4 regions of the Streptomyces sp. NPDC056160 genome follow, and region 3 is predicted to be linked to each of the others. Evidence: riboswitches for the same ligand, from Rfam matches in the RefSeq annotation. Region 3 holds a riboswitch; each other region holds the start of a gene.
The links. A riboswitch is a leader RNA that binds a small molecule or an ion and turns the genes downstream of it on or off. The one in region 3 is predicted to bind thiamine pyrophosphate.
Positions count from the first base shown of each region.

Region 1: linked by a shared signal. The riboswitch ahead of thiO (glycine oxidase ThiO) and the one ahead of ACFC02_RS06890 (nuclear transport factor 2 family protein) in region 3 are both predicted to bind thiamine pyrophosphate.
Region 2: linked by a shared signal. The riboswitch ahead of thiC (phosphomethylpyrimidine synthase ThiC) and the one ahead of ACFC02_RS06890 (nuclear transport factor 2 family protein) in region 3 are both predicted to bind thiamine pyrophosphate.
Region 4: linked by a shared signal. The riboswitch ahead of ACFC02_RS07085 (thiamine ABC transporter substrate binding subunit) and the one ahead of ACFC02_RS06890 (nuclear transport factor 2 family protein) in region 3 are both predicted to bind thiamine pyrophosphate.

Region 1 is NZ_JBHJUW010000038.1:52,741-56,944, forward strand. It holds gene ACFC02_RS16660 (thiazole synthase) at 1-528, opposite strand, end outside; gene thiS (sulfur carrier protein ThiS) at 532-744, opposite strand; gene thiO (glycine oxidase ThiO) at 741-1,907, opposite strand; TPP riboswitch at 1,905-2,016, opposite strand; gene ACFC02_RS16675 (hypothetical protein) at 2,069-2,410, shown strand; gene ACFC02_RS16680 (NAD(P)/FAD-dependent oxidoreductase) at 2,547-3,776, shown strand; gene ACFC02_RS16685 (Rv2175c family DNA-binding protein) at 3,856-4,204, shown strand, end outside.
Region 2 is NZ_JBHJUW010000001.1:16,386-20,589, forward strand. It holds gene ACFC02_RS00105 (SsgA family sporulation/cell division regulator) at 1-221, shown strand, start outside; gene ACFC02_RS00110 (YibE/F family protein) at 387-1,820, opposite strand; TPP riboswitch at 1,892-2,069, shown strand; gene thiC (phosphomethylpyrimidine synthase ThiC) at 2,062-3,867, shown strand; gene ACFC02_RS00120 (hypothetical protein) at 3,882-4,204, opposite strand, start outside.
Region 3 is NZ_JBHJUW010000012.1:63,119-67,322, forward strand. It holds gene ACFC02_RS06880 (glycosyltransferase family 4 protein) at 1-1,117, opposite strand, end outside; gene ACFC02_RS06885 (TetR family transcriptional regulator) at 1,419-2,036, shown strand; TPP riboswitch at 2,126-2,302, shown strand; gene ACFC02_RS06890 (nuclear transport factor 2 family protein) at 2,351-2,806, shown strand; cobalamin riboswitch at 2,885-2,956, shown strand; gene ACFC02_RS06895 (prenyltransferase/squalene oxidase repeat-containing protein) at 3,088-4,204, shown strand, end outside.
Region 4 is NZ_JBHJUW010000013.1:18,928-23,131, forward strand. It holds gene ACFC02_RS07080 (ABC transporter permease) at 1-345, opposite strand, end outside; gene ACFC02_RS07085 (thiamine ABC transporter substrate binding subunit) at 390-1,460, opposite strand; TPP riboswitch at 1,543-1,649, opposite strand; gene rlmN (23S rRNA (adenine(2503)-C(2))-methyltransferase RlmN) at 1,719-2,825, opposite strand; gene ACFC02_RS07095 (hypothetical protein) at 2,962-3,090, opposite strand; gene ACFC02_RS07100 (phosphatidate cytidylyltransferase) at 3,228-4,204, opposite strand, start outside.

The DNA.
Region 1 (4,204 bases), on a different contig from region 3:
GTGCTCCACGATCAGCTGGAAGTTGTGCGGGTTGCGGATCCCGAGCCCGGACCCGATCGGCGAGCCCAGCGGCATGATCGCGGCGCAGCCGACGTCCTCCAGCTTCCGGGCGAGTACGGGGTCGTCGTTGGTGTACGGCAGCACCGTGAAGCCGTCGTCGACCAGCGTCTCCGCCGCGTCCAGCAGTTCGATGGGGTCGGGCAGCAGCGTGCGCTCGTCGGCGATGACCTCCAGTTTGACCAGGTCGGTGCCGAGCGCCTCCCGGGCGAGGCGGGCGGTGAGGACCGCCTCGCCGGCCGTGAAGCAGCCCGCGGTGTTGGGCAGCACCCGGATGCCGAGCTCTTCCAGCACGGACAGCACGGAGCCGTGCACGGAAGGGTCCACCCGGCGCATCGCGACCGTGGTCAGCTCCGTGCCGGAGGCCACCAGCGACCGTTCGAGGACGTCCAGGCTGGGCGCCCCGCCGGTGCCCATGATCAGCCGGGACGTGAAGGACGTACCACCGAGGACGAAGGGGTCGTCGGCCATGGGTCAGCCTCCTTGGACGGCGGTGAGGATCTCGACGCGGTCGCCCTCGGTCAGGGCGGTGGCGGGCCACCGGTCGCGCGGGACGACGGTCTCGTTGAGGGCGGCGGCCACCCCGGAGGGCGCCGCGGTCAGGGCCCGCACGACGGTGTCCAGGGCTGTGCCGGGCGCGAACTCGCGCGGCTCGCCGTTGACGGAGATGCGGACGGGGAGGGTCATGCGGACTGCTCCGTGAGGGCGGCGGCGCGAAAGCGCCGCGGGGTGAAGGGGCGGGCCTCGTCCGGCAGCTCGCCGGTCGTCAGCACGTGGGCCATGACGTCACCGGTGACCGGCGTGAGCAGCACGCCGTTGCGGTAGTGGCCGGTCGCCACGAGCAGCCCGTCCAGACCGGTCGGGCCGAGCAGCGGCGCGTTGTCGGGGGAGCCGGGGCGCAGCCCGGCCCGGGTCTCGGTCAGCGGCAGCTCGGTGATGCCGGGCACCAGCTCGTGCGCGTCGCGCAGCAGCTCGTAGACGCCGCCCGCCGTCACCGTGGTGTCCCAGCCCAGCTCCTCGCTGGTGGCCCCGACGACCAGCTCGCCGCTGAGCCGCGGCACCAGGTAGAGGTGGCCGCCGCGCACCACGGCCCGCACCGTGCGGCTCAGGAACGGCGCGTACCGCTTCGGCACGGTCAGCCGCAGCACCTGCCCCTTCACCGGCCGCACCGGCGGCAGCAGCTCGTCCGGGACCCCCGCGAGGCGTCCGCTGAGGCTGCCGGCGGCCAGCACCACCTGCTCGGCGCCGAGCGCGGTGCCTTCGCGCAGCACGCAGCCCGTGGCCCGCTCCCGCTCGACGGTGAGCCGCTCGGCCCACGTGCGGTGGAAGAGGACGCCGGTGCGCTCGCAGGCGGCCACCAGGGCGGCAGCCAGCCGCCGCGGGTCGATCTGGTGGTCGCCGTCCACCCGGAGCCCGCCGCGCACGCCCGGCGCCAGCATCGGCTCCAGGCGCCGGCACTCACGGCCCGACAGCCATTCCGACTCCAGGCCGGAGCGCTGTTGCAGGGCGTGCAGCTCCCGCAGGTGGGCGCGGTCGTCGGCGTCCAGCGCCACGGCGAGCGTCCCGCACCTGCGGTATCCGAGGTCGAGGCCGGTCAGCTCGGTCAGCTCGGCCGCGAAGTCCGGGTAGCGGCGGGCCGAGGCCAGGTTCAGCCCGAGCAGCGTCTCCTCGCCGTAGTGCAGTTCCGTGACGGCGGCCAGCATCCCGGCCGCCACCTGCGCGGCACCGCCGCCCGGCTCGGGATCCACCACGGCCGTGGCCAGCCCGCTGCGGGCCGCGCGCCAGGCGGTCACGAGCCCGATGATCCCGCCCCCGACGACGAGGACGTCTGACGTACGTGGCAACGACATGGGCGTCCAGCCCCTCCCTTCGCCGGCATGACCCGGATCAGGTTCGTACGGTCGGAGGCCGCCAGCCTCCCTCTCAGCCCGGTGCGTCCGGGCTCCCGCGAGTGCTTGTACGGTGGCCACCCTAGCCCCTGGAGCAGCGCTTTTGTAAGGGAGCCTCCTGTATGCCGCCCTCGCTGGACGGTCTCGTCCTCGCCCCCGTCGCCGACCAGGCCCCCGGCCAGGTGGGGACCCGCACCCGCTTCACCTACCACGAGCGGGGCGGTGAGATCTGGGCCGAGTACGCGGGCGGTGACGTCGTCCGCGGTCATCTGGTGGGCACCCGGGCGGGCGACCGGCTCGACTTCCGGTACGTCCAGCTCAAGCACGACGGCACCACATCCTCGGGGCACTGCGTCTCGACGGTGGTCGAACTCCCCGACGGACGGGTGCGGCTGGAGGAGACGTGGGAGTGGGAGTCGCAGGCCGGGAGCGGCACGAGCGTGGTGGAACAGGTGGGCGGGTGACGTCCGCGGGCATGGCGTCGGCGGCCGCGGCGTTCACGGGCGTGGCCCCGGGGGACGGGGCGGCGGCGGGCGTTGTGGAGCACGTCACTCCGCACGCCCCCTGACTGACAAAACGTCAGGTGACTATGGTGATCAGGTGAGCGAGCAGACGCAGGAACAGGGCACCGCCCAGCCGCGGCGCGTGGTCGTCGTCGGCGCGGGCATGGCCGGCGTGCAGACCGCGGTCGCCCTGCGCGAGCAGGGCTTCACCGGCACCGTCGTCCTGATCGGCGCCGAACCCCACCAGCCCTACGACCGGCCACCGCTGTCCAAGGCCGTCCTGCTCGGCAAGGCCGAGGGGTCCGCCTTCGACGTCGACTTCGAGGCGCTCGGCCTGGAGCTGCGGCTCGGCTGCGAGGCCCTGGCCGTCCGTCCCGAAGCCCATGTGCTCGACACCTCCGAGGGACCCGTCCCGTACGACGTGCTGGTCCTCGCCACGGGCGCGGAGCCGATGCGGCTGCCCGGCGCCGAGGACGTCCCGGGCGTGCACCTGCTGCGCACCCTGGACGACGCCGAACGGCTGCGGCCGGTCCTCGCCGAGCAGCACGACGTCGTCGTGGTCGGCGCGGGCTGGATCGGCGCCGAGTTCGCCACGGCCGCGCGCGAGGCGGGCTGCGCCGTGACGGTCGTGGAGGCCGCCGACCGGCCGCTGGCGGGCGTCCTGCCCGCCGAAGTGGCTGCCCCGATGACCGCCTGGTACGCCGACAGCGGTACCGAGCTGCGCACCCACGCGCGCGTGGCGCGCGTCGAGCCCGGCGCGGTCGTGCTCGACGACGGGGCACGCCTGCCCGCGGGCGCTGTCGTCGTCGGCATCGGCGCCCGCCCCGCGACCGCCTGGCTGGCGGGCTCCGGCATCGAGCTGGGCGAGCGCGGAGAAGTGCTCGCCGACGACCACCTGCGCGCCGGTGCGGCGGACGTGTACGCGGTCGGCGACTGCGCCTCCTTCCCGTCGGGCCGGTACGGCGAGCGCCTGCTGGTCCACCACTGGGACAACGCGCTCCAGGGACCGCGTACGGTCGCCGCCAACGTGATCGGCCTGACCCCGGCCGTCTACGACCCGGTGCCGTACTTCTGGTCCGAGCAGTTCGGCCGCTTCGTGCAGTACGCCGGACACCACACCTCGGCCGACACCACCGTCTGGCGCGGCGACCCCTCCGGCCCCGCCTGGACGGTCTGCTGGCTGCGCGGCAGCCGCCTGGTCGCCCTGTTGGCGGTAGGCCGGCCGCGGGATCTCGCGCAGGGCAGACGGCTCATCGAGGCGGGCACGGCGATGGATCCCGCGCTGCTGGCCGACCCGTCACGGCCGCTGAAGGCGGCCGCCGCCTAGCGAACCGCACCGAACGGCCTCCGCCCAGGTGGGCGGGGTCGGCTTCCGAGTGTCAGTGGCAGATGGCACGCTTGGTTCCGTGACCGAGATTGACGCGAAGACCGATGCGCTCGTCCCCGCCTGGCTGACCCTGCCCGACATCGCCGAGAAGCTCGGCGTCGAGGTGACGCGTGTGCGGCAGCTGGTCAAGGAGGGCCAGCTCATCGCCGTACGCCGTGGTGAGAACCGCGCGCTGCACGTCCCCGCCGCCTTCATCGACGAGGACAAGGTCGTCAAGGGCCTGTCCGGGACCCTGACGCTCCTGCGGGACGACGGCTTCACGGTCGAAGAGATGATCGAGTGGCTCTTCACCCCCGACCCGACCCTGCCCGGCACCCCGGCCCAGGCCCTGAGCGAGAATCGCGGCACGGAGGTGAAGCGCCGCGCCC
Region 2 (4,204 bases), on a different contig from region 3:
TCGCGCCCGCCGAGTCCGACTCGCTTGCGGAGGTCCTGATCCGGCTTCAGGTCGGCGTCGACCGGGCGCTCTTCCGCTCCTCCACGGCTTCCCTGGTGGCGTTCCTCGACCGCACGGACAAACTGGTGCCGCTGGGCCAGGAAGGTGCTCTGGCCGACTTCGACGCGCATCTCGACGAGGCCCTGGACCGGATCCTGGCGGAAGAGCAGAGCGCGGGCTGAAGCGTTTCTGCAAGCGGGCGTGTGCTGTGGAGTAACGCTTCACCGCCCGGCCCGAGACACGAAGCCGGCCCGATCCGAGGCCTGAGGGGCGGCCCGAGGCCTGAGGCCCGGCCCGAGGAGCAGGCCGGGCCAGCCCTCAGCCCCTTCACCGTCCCCGGTGAGGCCTCATTGCTTGCGCCGTCTGCCCCGGCCACCGCGCGCGGGAGCGGGGAGCCCGGCCGCCGCCCGGTTCCGCACCGCCTCCGGGCGGTCGGCCGAGACGACGAGGGCCGCCAGGGCCGTGGTGACCGGCACCGAGGCGACCAGGCCGATCGAGCCCACGAGGGTGCGCACGATCTCCTCGGCGACGAGTTCACTGGTGGCGACGGTCCCCACGCTGCTCTGCGCGATGGAGAAGAGGAGCAGCAGCGGCAGCGCCGCGCCCGCGTACGCGAGGACCAGAGTGTTGACGACGGACGCGATGTGGTCGCGCCCGATGCGGATGCCGGCGCGGTACAGCCCGCGCCAGCCCATGGACGGGTTGGCCTCGTGCAGCTCCCAGATCGCCGACGTCTGGGTCACCGTCACGTCGTCGAGGACGCCGAGCGAGCCGATGATCACGCCGGCGAGGAGCAGGCCGCTCATGTCGATCGCCGGATAAAGACCGTGGATCAGGCCGGTGTCGTCGTCGGTGTTGCCCGTGAGCGCGGCCCAGCCGATGAACAGCGAACCCAGGACGCCGATCAGCACCAGGGAGATCAGCGTGCCGAGCACCGCCACCGAGGTCCGGGCGGACAGGCCGTGGCACATGTACAGCGCGATCAGCATGATCGCGCTCGACCCGACCACGGCCACGACCAGCGGGTTCGACCCTTGCAGGATCGCGGGCAGGATGAACAGGTCCAGCACCAGGAAGCTGATGGCCAGCGCTACCAGCGCCATGACGCCCCGCAGCCGCCCGACGACCACGACGGCGAGTGCGAAGATCCCGGCCAGCAGCGTCATGGGCAAACCCCGGCTCACGTCCGTGACCGAGTACTGCAGTTCCCGCGGCGCCGCGGGCTCGTAGGCGACCACGACCTTCTCGCCCTGGTGCAACTGCCGCGACTGGTCCGGCTGCACGATCTCGGTGAAGGTGCGCCCCTCGTCCTTGCCGGTGTCGACTCGGACCGTGGCCTTCTTGCAGGTCCCGGACGCCTGTGCCTGGGCAGAGGCGCCCTCGGCGGTGGAGGTGTCCCCGGTGGGTGTGTCACCGGAGGCGTTCACCGCCTTGCAGCTCACCGACACCACCACGGTGACCGTGGCCTGCTGCGTCTGCCGGTCGAATCCCACGCCGGTGCGCTCGTGCGCGGGGGCGCCGCCCGGCCAGAGCGCGACGAGGCCGACCACGACCGCGGCTGCGAAGGGAATCAGGATCGCGGCGATGACCTTGCGGAGGTGCTGGGAGACCGGGGCGGCGGGGCCGTGGCTGTGCCCGTGCCCGTGACTGTGCCCCTGCTCTGGACCGGGCCCGTGCCCCTGGCCGTGGGGACTGCCCTGCCCGGACGCATGTCCCTGCCCGGCCCCGGCGTCGGGGCGCGGTTCCGGCGGCGGCTGGGGGAACTGCTGTGTCGTGGTCACCGCCAGATCATCGCAAGAAGGGCAGGGGCCCACTGTTCACCGCGCCCCATATGACGCTAGCGTGGAGGCACCTTTGCACACGCGGGAGCTCGGAGCACCGGGCTGAGAGGGCGCTGACCTTCGTCTTCGCGATGTTTCACGTGGAACGAGAGACGTTCCCCGGGAACCGCCGCCGGACGGAAGCCGCTGCGTCGACCGCCGAACCTGTTACCGGGTAATGCCGGCGTAGGGAGTAGGTCTCATGACCAACAAGGACGCACGCACGCCTGCCTCCGCGCAGTTCTCCAGCGACGGGGAGCAGCCCGCTTCCCGCGACGAGGCCGGGGTGTCCATCGGCTGGCACAAGGCGTATGTCGAGGGCTCACGCCCCGATCTGCGGGTGCCGGTCCGCCAGGTGCACCTCACCAACGGGCAGTCGGTCACGCTCTACGACACTTCGGGCCCGTACACCGATCCGCTCGTCGACACCGATGTCCGCCGTGGCCTGTCGCCGCTGCGGGAGAACTGGATCATCGCCCGCGGCGATACCGAGGAGTACGCGGGTCGGCCGGTCCGTCCCGAGGACGACGGGATCAAGCACACCGCACCGCGCGGGGGCCTGCGCAACCTCGACGCGGTGTTCCCGGGCCGGCCGCGCCAGCCGCGGCGGGGCCGCGACGGGCAGGCCGTGACGCAACTGGCTTACGCCCGCCGGGGGGAGATCACACCGGAGATGGAGTTCGTGGCCGTCCGGGAGAACGTTTCGCCCGAGGTCGTCCGCGAGGAGATCGCGGCAGGCCGCGCGGTGCTCCCGGCCAACGTGAACCACCCTGAGATCGAACCGATGATCATCGGCAAGCGGTTCCTGGTGAAGGTCAACGCCAACATCGGCAACTCCGCGGTGACTTCCTCGATCGAGGAGGAGGTCGAGAAGATGACGTGGGCGACCCGCTGGGGTGCCGACACCGTCATGGACCTCTCCACCGGCCGCAACATCCACACGACGCGTGAATGGGTACTGCGCAACTCCCCCGTGCCCATCGGGACGGTGCCGCTCTACCAGGCCCTGGAAAAGGTCGACGGCAGGGCCGAGGAACTGACCTGGGAGGTCTACAAGGACACGGTCGTCGAGCAGGCCGAACAGGGCGTGGACTACATGACCGTCCACGCCGGCGTACGCCTCGCGTACGTGCCGCTGACCGCCAACCGCAAGACCGGCATCGTCTCGCGCGGCGGCTCGATCATGGCCGCCTGGTGCCTCGCGCACCACAAGGAGTCGTTCCTCTACGAGAACTTCGAGGAACTCTGCGAGATCCTCGCCGCCTACGACGTCACGTACTCCCTCGGTGACGGCCTCAGGCCGGGATCGATCGCGGACGCCAACGACGAGGCGCAGTTCGCTGAGTTGCGCACGCTCGGGGAACTCAACACGGTCGCCAAGCGTTTCCACGTACAGACGATGATCGAGGGCCCGGGCCACGTCCCGATGCACAAGATCAAGGAGAACATCGACCTTCAGCAGGAGATCTGTGATGAAGCTCCGTTCTATACGCTCGGACCGCTGACGACGGACGTCGCTCCGGCGTACGACCACATCACCTCCGGTATCGGTGCCGCCATGATCGCCTGGTGGGGCACGGCGATGCTCTGTTACGTCACGCCCAAGGAGCATCTGGGCCTGCCCAACCGCGACGACGTGAAGACCGGGGTCATCACCTACAAGATCGCCGCGCACGCGGCCGACCTCGCCAAGGGACACCCGGGCGCCCAGGAGTGGGACGACGCGCTCTCCGACGCCCGTTTCGAGTTCCGGTGGGAGGACCAGTTCAACCTGGCCCTCGACCCGGACACGGCACGGGAGTTCCACGACGAGACCCTCCCGGCGGAGCCCGCCAAGACGGCGCACTTCTGCTCGATGTGCGGGCCGAAGTTCTGTTCGATGAAGATCTCTCAGGACATCCGCCGGGAGCACGGCACCAGCCGGACCGAGATCGAGGAGGGCATGGCCCAGAAGTCGAAGGAGTTCGCCGCCGCGGGCAACCGGGTGTACCTGCCGCTCGCTGAGTGAGTTCGCCGCCGTGGTCACTCCGGCTGGTGTTCCGGTCCTCCGAAGTCCGGGCTGGTGAAGTCGGGGCTGGAGTAGCTGGGACGCGGGCCCGGGACACCGTCGCCCGGGCTGCTGAAGCCGGGACGGCCGTAGCCGAGGTGCGGCATGCGGCCGCCCGGTGCCGACGGGTCCGTCCGGTACGGCGTGACGGACCCGGAGGCCGCGAGGGCCTCGCGCAGGAACGGCAGGATGCCCCGTTCGAGCAGGGCCTCCTGCCAGGCGGCGCGGGCCTGGGCGAGCTCCCCGTCGAGTTCCCCGTACGGCGCGGTGCCCGGTGACGGGCGGTTGCGCAGCGCGG
Region 3 (4,204 bases):
CGTCCCGCCCGGCGACCTCGGGGATGGCGCCGCCGGTCGTGGCGACCAGCGGTGTCCCGGTGGCCATCGCCTCGGCGGCCGGCAGCGAGAAGCCCTCGTAGAGCGACGGCACGCAGGCGACCTCGGCCGAGCGGACCAGGTCGACCAGTTCGGCGTCCGAGATGCCCTTGACGAACTGGACGGCGTCCTTCAGGCCGTAGCGCTCGACGGCCCGGGCGACCGGCCCCTCCGCGGGCTGCTTGCCGACGACGACCAGGTGCGCGCCGGGGTGTTCCGCGCGGACCTTCGCCAGTGCCTCCACGAGGAAGACGAGACCCTTGAGCGGTACGTCCGCGCTGGAGGTGGTCACGATCCGGCCCGGCACCTGCGGCACGGACGGGTCGGGTGAGAACAGGTCGGTGTCGGCGCCGATGTGGACGACGTGGATGCGGTCGGGCCGTACGCCGAGGTGGTCGACGATCTCCTGCCGGGACGTGCCGGAGACGGTGAGCAGGGACGGCAGGCGGCGCGCGACCCGCTTCTGCATCCGGGTGAAGGCGTACCAGCGCCGCACCGACCACTGCCGCTGGCGGGTCGTCGCGGCGTCCAGCTCCAGCTGTCGGTCCACGGTGATGGGGTGGTGGACGGTGGTGACCAGGGGGGCGCCGACGTCGCCGAGGAGGCCGTAGCCGAGGGTCTGGTTGTCGTGGACGACGTCGAACTCGCCGCGGCGGGCGCGCAGGTGGCGGCGGGCGCGCAGCGAGAAGGTCAGCGGCTCGGGGAAGCCGCCGGTCCACATGGTGGCGACCTCCAGCGCGTCGATCCAGTCGCGGTACTCGCCGCGCTTCGGGGTGCGGAAGGGGTCGGGCTGCCGGTAGAGGTCGAGGCTGGGCAGTTCGGTCAGGCGCAGCGTGCCGGCGTGGCCGTCGTCCTCGTCGAGGACGGGGTACGGCTGGGCGCCGATGACCTCGACGCGGTGGCCGAGGCGGGCCAGTTCGCGCGAGAGGTGGCGTACGTAGACGCCCTGGCCGCCGCAGAACGGGTTCCCCTTGTAGGTGAGGAGCGCGATCCTGAGCGCTCGGCCGCCGTCCTGGGCGGGGTCCGCCGGGGACCCGGCCCAACTGGCCTCAGCGGTCACTTAGGGCCCCCTTCTGACTGCACCGTCCCGCGAGATTACGCCGGGACGCTAATCTAGAACAAGTTTCAGACTTGATCGTCTTGATCGTTCAGGAGGGTTCGAATCTACCGGCAGGTAGCCGCGCTGTGAGCCGGGGAGCGGGTGATTCGCGCCACGGCTCGGGCCATGGCCTCGGCCGGGCTCTTCCCTGCGGCCTTGGCCGGGCGCTTCCCTGTTCCGGCCGCGGCCGGGCGCTCCACGGCCGGAGCCCTGCCACGCCGTCCGATCCCCCGCCCCCACCGACTGCCACGGAGCGCGACCCATGCCTGCGCAAGCCAGTACCTCCCGGTCGGACGCGCCGCCGCTCACCGAGCGGCAGGAGGCGCGCCGCCGCCGCATCCTGCGCGCGAGCGCGCAGCTGGCCTGCCGGGGCGGCTTCGACGCGGTGCAGATGCGGGAGGTGGCGGAGTCCTCGCAGGTGGCGCTCGGCACGCTGTACCGGTACTTCCCGTCCAAGGTGCACCTGCTGGTCGCCACGATGCGGGACCAGCTGGAGCGGCTGCACGGCACGCTGCGCAAGCGGCCACCGGCCGGTGACAGCGCGGCCGAGCGGGTGGCGGAGACGCTGATGCGCGCCTTCTTCGCGCTCCAGCGCGAGCCGGAGCTGGCGGACGCGATGGTGCGCGCCCTGACTTTCGCGGACCGCAGCGTGAGCCCCGAGGTCGACCAGGTCTCCCGGCAGACCACGGCGATCATCCTGGACGCGATGGGCCAGGACGACCCGAGCCCCGAGCAGCTCGCCGTCGTCCGGGTCGTCGAGCACACCTGGCTCTCGGCCCTGATCACCTGGCTCTCGGGCCGCGCGTCCATCGCGCAGGTCCAGGTCGACATCGAGACGGTGTGCCGGCTGATCGACCTGACCGGGGGCGAGCGCGAATAGCCGGTATGCCGATGTATGCGCGATCAGTCGGATTTTTCCGGCTTCAGGTATTGCGTCAGGCTGTGCGCGTTCTATTCTGGAAGGGCCTACGAGGCGAGTGAGGGAGTCCGACCGGAGTAGCCGACTTCCGCGAGACGCTACGGCATCCGCTGGGGCCGACGTCGACGGTAGGGCTGAGAGGCCGGAAGGTTCGCAGCAGAACCGGAAGGCGACCCCCATCACCTGATCCGGACCATACCGGCGAAGGGAACCCGTCTCGTAGGTTTTTCGCGCGCCCGCGCCCATGCGGCGGCTGCTATGCAGGGCCCATGGACATGGACCCTCTTGAGCGCCTCCGCGCCGAACACGCCTGCGAACGGCTGATCGTCGACTTCGTCCACCGCCTGGACCTGGGCGATCCTGCCTCCGTGGCCGAGCTGTTCGTCCCGGACGGGGTGTGGCAGTGGCCGCCGCCCGGGGACGGCAGGCGGGTGGAGGGGCGCGACGCCCTGCGGAGGTACTTCGGCTCCCGCCCGGCGGGCCGGCTCTCGCGCCGCGTGATGTCCAACGTCCTCGTCACGGTGGCCTCCGCGGACACGGCGACGGCCACCTCGTACTTCACCACCTACCGCGTCGACGGCCACGCCGCCGCCCACGGCATGGTGCCGCCCGACCCGCCCGTCCAGGTCGGTGACTACGCCGACGTCTTCCGCCGGACCGGCGAGGGTGACTGGCTGCTGGTCTCCCGGACCCTGCGCCTGCCGTTCGGCGGACCCACGCCCGAGCTGTAGCCGCGGGCCCGTGCAGCCGCCCCGCAGCCGCTCCCGGCCCGGCCGGTAGAGTGGCCCGGTCGTTTCACGCCTGTCCGGGGGGAAGCCGGTGCGAATCCGGCGCTGACCCGCAACCGTAGACCGCCCACGTGGCGGCGAGCCGGAATGCCCCGGGCGCGCGCGTGAGCGGCTCGCGTACGCCGGCAGCCCGCCGCCGTACGGCACCGTCGAGGGATACGGAGCCGAGCCGCCGGGGTGTCCCGTGCTGTCCGGCTCCCCGCAGGGAGAGGCTTCCGCCGATCATGAACATACGCCGCAGCGCAGCGGCCCTGGCCGCCGTCGCCGCCGTCGCCGTGATCGGTGTCCCGGCGCAGGCCGCCGTCGCCGACTCCGCCCCGTCCCCCTCCGCCTCCCCCGCGCTCCCGCCGGGGCTGTACGGCAGCACCGACCCGAAGTACGACGGTGTCTGGCGCCAGTCCCTCGCGCTGCTCGCGCAGCACACCGTGGGAGTGCGGCCCGCCGCGCGGGCCGTGGACTGGCTGGCCGGGCAGCAGTGCGCGAGCGGCGCGTTCGCGCCCTTCCGCGCCGACCCGTCCAAGGCGTGCGACGCCAAGACCGCCGTCGACTCCAACAGCACCGCCGCAGCCGTCCAGGCGCTCGCCGTGCTCGGCGGCCACGACGCCGTGACCGGCAAGGCCGTCTCCTGGCTGAAGTCCGTGCAGAACAAGGACGGCGGCTGGGGCTACACGCCCGGCGGGCCCAGCGACGCCAACTCGACCTCGGTCGTCGTCGGCGCCCTCGCCGCCGTGGGCGAGAAGCCCGCCTCCGTCGTCAAGGACGGCAAGTCCCCCTACGACGCCCTGCTGAAGCTGGCCCTGCCGTGCACGGGTGACGGCGCGGGTGCGTTCGCCTACCAGCCGGACAAGCACGGCAAGCTCGCGGCCAACGCGGACGCGACCGCCGCCGGTGTGGTCGGCGCGCTCGGTCAGGGACTGGCCGCCACACCGCAGGGGAAGACGGGCGACGCGGCCCGCTGCACCGACACCGGTGCCGCCACCCCCGCGCGGGCCGCCGCGGGCGGCGCCGCCTACCTCGCGCACGCCGTCGCCAAGGACGGCCACCTCACCTCCGCGCTCCCCGGCGCCACCGCCCAGCCCGACTACGGCAACACCGCAGACGCGGTCGTCGCGCTCGCCGCGCAGGGCGGTGCCGGGCAGGCGCACAAGCCGCTGGAGTGGCTGGAGAAGAACGCCGGGACCTGGGCGGCCCAGAGCGGCCCGGCCGCGTACGCCCAGCTGATCTTCGCCGCCCACGCCACCGGCACCGACCCGCGCGCCTTCGGCGGCCTCGACCTGGTCAAGGCACTGAACGCGACCGGCCCGGCGCCGCAGCAGGCCGCGACGGGCAGCACGAGCGGCG
Region 4 (4,204 bases), on a different contig from region 3:
TTCGTCGAGGAGTCCGCCGCGCCCGAGCAGGGCGAGGAACGCGGTGCCGGCGACGACCGTGGGTAGCACGAACGGCACGGTCACCACGGCCCGCAGGACGTGGCGTCCGGGGAAGTCGTAGCGGGCGAAGACGTACGCGCCGGGCAGGGCGATCAGCAGGGTGAGCGCCGTGGAGGCGAGCGCCTGCCAGGTGGTGAACCACAGCACGTGCCGGATGTCGGAGCGGCCGAGCACGTCCGCGATCCGCCCGATGTGCCAGGTGCCGTCGCTCTGCAGGCCGCGCCGGACGATCGCGGTCACCGGGTAGGCGAAGAACACCGCGAAGAACGCGACGGGCGCCGCCATCAGGGCGAGCCGCACCGCGTTCCCCGACCGGCGGCGCGCGCGGGTCACTTCACTGCGAGCGAGGTCCACGACCTGACCCACTGGTCACGGTTGGCGGCGATCTTGTCCGGGGCCATGGTCTGGGGGTGCCCGGCCTGCGGACCGTACTTCGCGAACTCGGCCGGCACCGCGGCCTTCTCGCGCACCGGATAGACGAACATGTTCAGCGGCATGTCCTCCTGGAACTTGCGGCTGATCAGGAAGTCGAGGAAGGCCTTGCCGCCCTTGGTGTTCTTCGCGTTGCTGAGCAGGCCGGCGTACTCGACCTGCCGGAAGCAGGTGTCCTGCACGACGCCGGTCGGCGCGGTCTTCGGCTTGGGGTCGGCGTAGATGACCTCGGCGGGCGGTGAGGAGGCGTAGGAGACGGCGAGCGGCCGGTTCCCCTTGGCCTTCTTCCCGCCGGCGGAACCGGAGAACTCCTGGTTGTAGGCCTGCTCCCAGCCGTCGACGACCTTGACGCCGTTGTCCTTCAGCTTCTTCCAGTAGCCCTGCCAGCCGGTGTCCCCGTACTTCGCGGCGGTCCCCAGCAGGAAGCCGAGGCCGGGCGAGGAGGTCGCGGCGTTCTCGGTGACGAGGAGGTTCTTGTACTGCGGCTTCAGGAGGTCGTCGAAGGAGGCGGGCGGGGCCAGCCTGTGGTCGGCGAAGTACTCCTTGTCGTAGTTGACGCAGATATCGCCGGTGTCGACGGGGGTGACGCGGTGCTTCGCCTGGTCGACCCGGTACTGAGGCGCGACCTTGTCGGAGTCCTTCGGCTCGTACGACTGGAACAGCCCGTTGTCGAGCGCACGGGACAGCAGCGTGTTGTCGACGCCGAAGAAGACGTCGCCCTGCGGGTTGTCCTTGGTGAGGACGGCCTTGTTGACGGCCTGTCCCGCGTCGCCGTCCTTGAGGACCCTGACCTTGTAGCCGGACGTCTTCTCGAAGTCCGCGATCACGCTCTTGGAGGCGGCCCACGAGTCGTGGCTGACCAGGGTCACGGTTTTGGAGTCCGCCGCCTCGCCGCCGGAGGACCCGCACGCGCAGAGCGTGACCAGGCCGAGTCCGACCGCCGCGGCGACGAACGTCTTGCGGTGCACTGGATTTTCCTCCTGGGTGGTGGCCAGGAAGAGACGCGGCCCTGCCCGGGATCCGCGGAGGATGCCGGGCAGGGCGCAACAGCTCGAGTGATGACCGAACTTCCTACCCAGAATGACCTGGGCGAGGTTCAGAGGGTCTGCGGCCGGATGCCGCACTCTCAGCGCTGTGGCGCTCCCCTGTCGGAATGTGAAGATGCCGGGATGTGAAGTTGTGCAGGGCTCAGCGTACCGGTCGGCTGTCGGTGGGCTGCCGGTCGGCTACCGCTCGGTGGCGGCGAGCTGGCCGCAGGCTCCGTCGATCTCCTGGCCGCGGGTGTCCCGGACGGTGACGGGCACGCCGTGCGCCGCGATCGCCTCGACGAACGCCTTCTCGTCCTCGGGTCGCGAGGCGGTCCACTTCGAGCCCGGCGTCGGGTTGAGCGGGATGAGGTTGACGTGCACCGGCTTGCCCTTGAGGAGGCGGCCGAGCCGGTCGCCGCGCCAGGCCTGGTCGTTGATGTCCCGGATCAGCGCGTACTCGATGGACAGCCGGCGCCCGGACCGGGCGGTGTACTCGAACCCGGCGTCCAGTACCTCCCGCACCTTCCACCGCGTGTTGACGGGCACGAGCGTGTCGCGCAGTTCGTCGTCGGGGGCGTGCAGGGAGATGGCGAGGCGGCACTTGAAGCCCTCGTCGGCGAACCGGTGGATCGCCGGGACCAGGCCCACCGTGGAGACGGTGATCCCGCGCTGGGACAGGCCGAGCCCGTCGGGCTCGGGGTCGGTCAGCGCGCGGACGGCGCCGACGACGCGGTTGTAGTTGGCCAGCGGCTCGCCCATGCCCATGAACACGATGTTGGACAGCCGTGCCGGTCCTCCCGGCACCTCGCCGTCGCGCAGGGCCCGCATGCCGTCGACGATCTGGTGCACGATCTCGGCGGTCGACAGGTTGCGGTCGAGTCCGGCCTGGCCGGTGGCGCAGAACGGGCAGTTCATGCCGCAGCCGGCCTGGGAGCTGATGCACATGGTGACCCGGTCCGGGTAGCGCATCAGCACCGACTCGACGAGCGTCCCGTCGAACAGCCGCCACAGCGTCTTGCGGGTGGCGCCCTCGTCGGTCGCCAGGTGCCTGACGACCGTCATCAGTTCCGGAAGCAGCGCCTCACGCAGCTTGGCGCGCGAGCCGGCCGGGATGTCCGTCCACTGCTCGGGATCGTGCGCGTACCGCGCGAAGTAGTGCTGCGAGAGCTGCTTGGCACGGAAGGGCTTCTCGCCGATCGCGGCGACGGCCTCCTTGCGCTCGGCAGGCGAGAGATCGGCAAGGTGCCGCGGCGGCTTCTTGGCTCCGCGCGGGGCGACGAAAGTGAGTTCTCCGGGCTTGGGCATGGTGGTACCAGTGTCGCAGATCCACTCGGGTGGCCCGGTCGGGCCGGGTGCTCCGGTGCGACGCCGATCGACTGGGGCGGCCCGGCCGGGCTGGGCGCACCGGTGCGACCCCGTGGCGGCGCGGTCGGGGTGGTGGTCAGGGCCGGACGGCGGCGACGCCGGTGACGCCGCGGGAGGCGCAGGCCTTCGTGCGGTGCGGGCCACCGCGGTGGCGGCGCGGTGTGCGGTGCCCGTCCTGGCCGGTCAGCGCCTCGTGCCACCGCACGGCAGATCGCCGTGGCAGGCGCCGTCCCTCGCCGGCCACCCCCGCCCCCCGGGACGGAACCCCGGCGGCCGGGCCTCGCAGAGGGGCCCGGCCGCCGGAAAGGTCCTCGCGGGCCGCACGTGCCCTGCTACCGCCGCTCAGGCGGAGCCCACGAACAGCACCATCAGGAGCCAGACCACGGGCGCGGTCGGCAGGAGGGAGTCCAGGCGGTCCATGATGCCGCCGTGACCGGGGAGCAGGGTGCCCATGTCCTTGATGCCCAGGTCCCGCTTGATCATGGACTCGCCGAGGTCGCCGAGGGTGGCGCTGGCGGCGACCGCGACGCCGAGGAGCAGGCCCTGCCACCAGGCTCCGTCGTCGATCAGGAACTGCATGCACAGCGCCCCGGCCACCATGGCGAAGGCGACCGCGCCGGCCAGGCCCTCGCGGGTCTTGCCCGGGCTGATGCGCGGGGCGAGCTTGTGCCTGCCGAAGCGCCAGCCGACGGCATACGCGCCGGTGTCGCTGACCACGGTGAGGATCAGGAAGGTCAGCACCCGGAACGGGCCGTCGGACGCGGTGAGCATCATCGCCACGAACGTGGCCAGGAACGGCACGTAGAACGCGGCGAAGACACCCGCAGTGACGTCCTTGAGGTAGCCCTCCGGCGGCTGGGTCATCCGCCAGACCAGGACCGCGAGCGCGGTCAGCGCCATCGCCACCCAGGCACCCTCGGCGTCCCGGACGTATCCGGCGACCACCATCGCCGCGCCGCCGACCGCCAGCGGCACGAGGGGCGCCTTGATGTCCTTGCGTTCCTGGAGCCGCGAGGTCAGCTCCCACAGGCCGACCACGACGGCGACCGCGATGACGCCGACGAACACGGCCTTGACGACGAACAGCGACGCGATGATCACCACGCCGAGCCCGAGACCGACCCCTATGGCAGCGCCCAGGTCCCGTCCCGCGCTCTTCTTCTGCGGCGCCTGCGGGGCGGGCGCCGGCTGCGGGGCGTCGGGCATGGGCTCCGGATTCTGCGGCGCCGCCCCGTGGGCGGGCGGCGTTCGCGGCGTGTCGTAGGGCCGCGGCCGCGGCATGTCGTACGACTGCGGGTGCGGCTGCGGCTGCGGGCGCG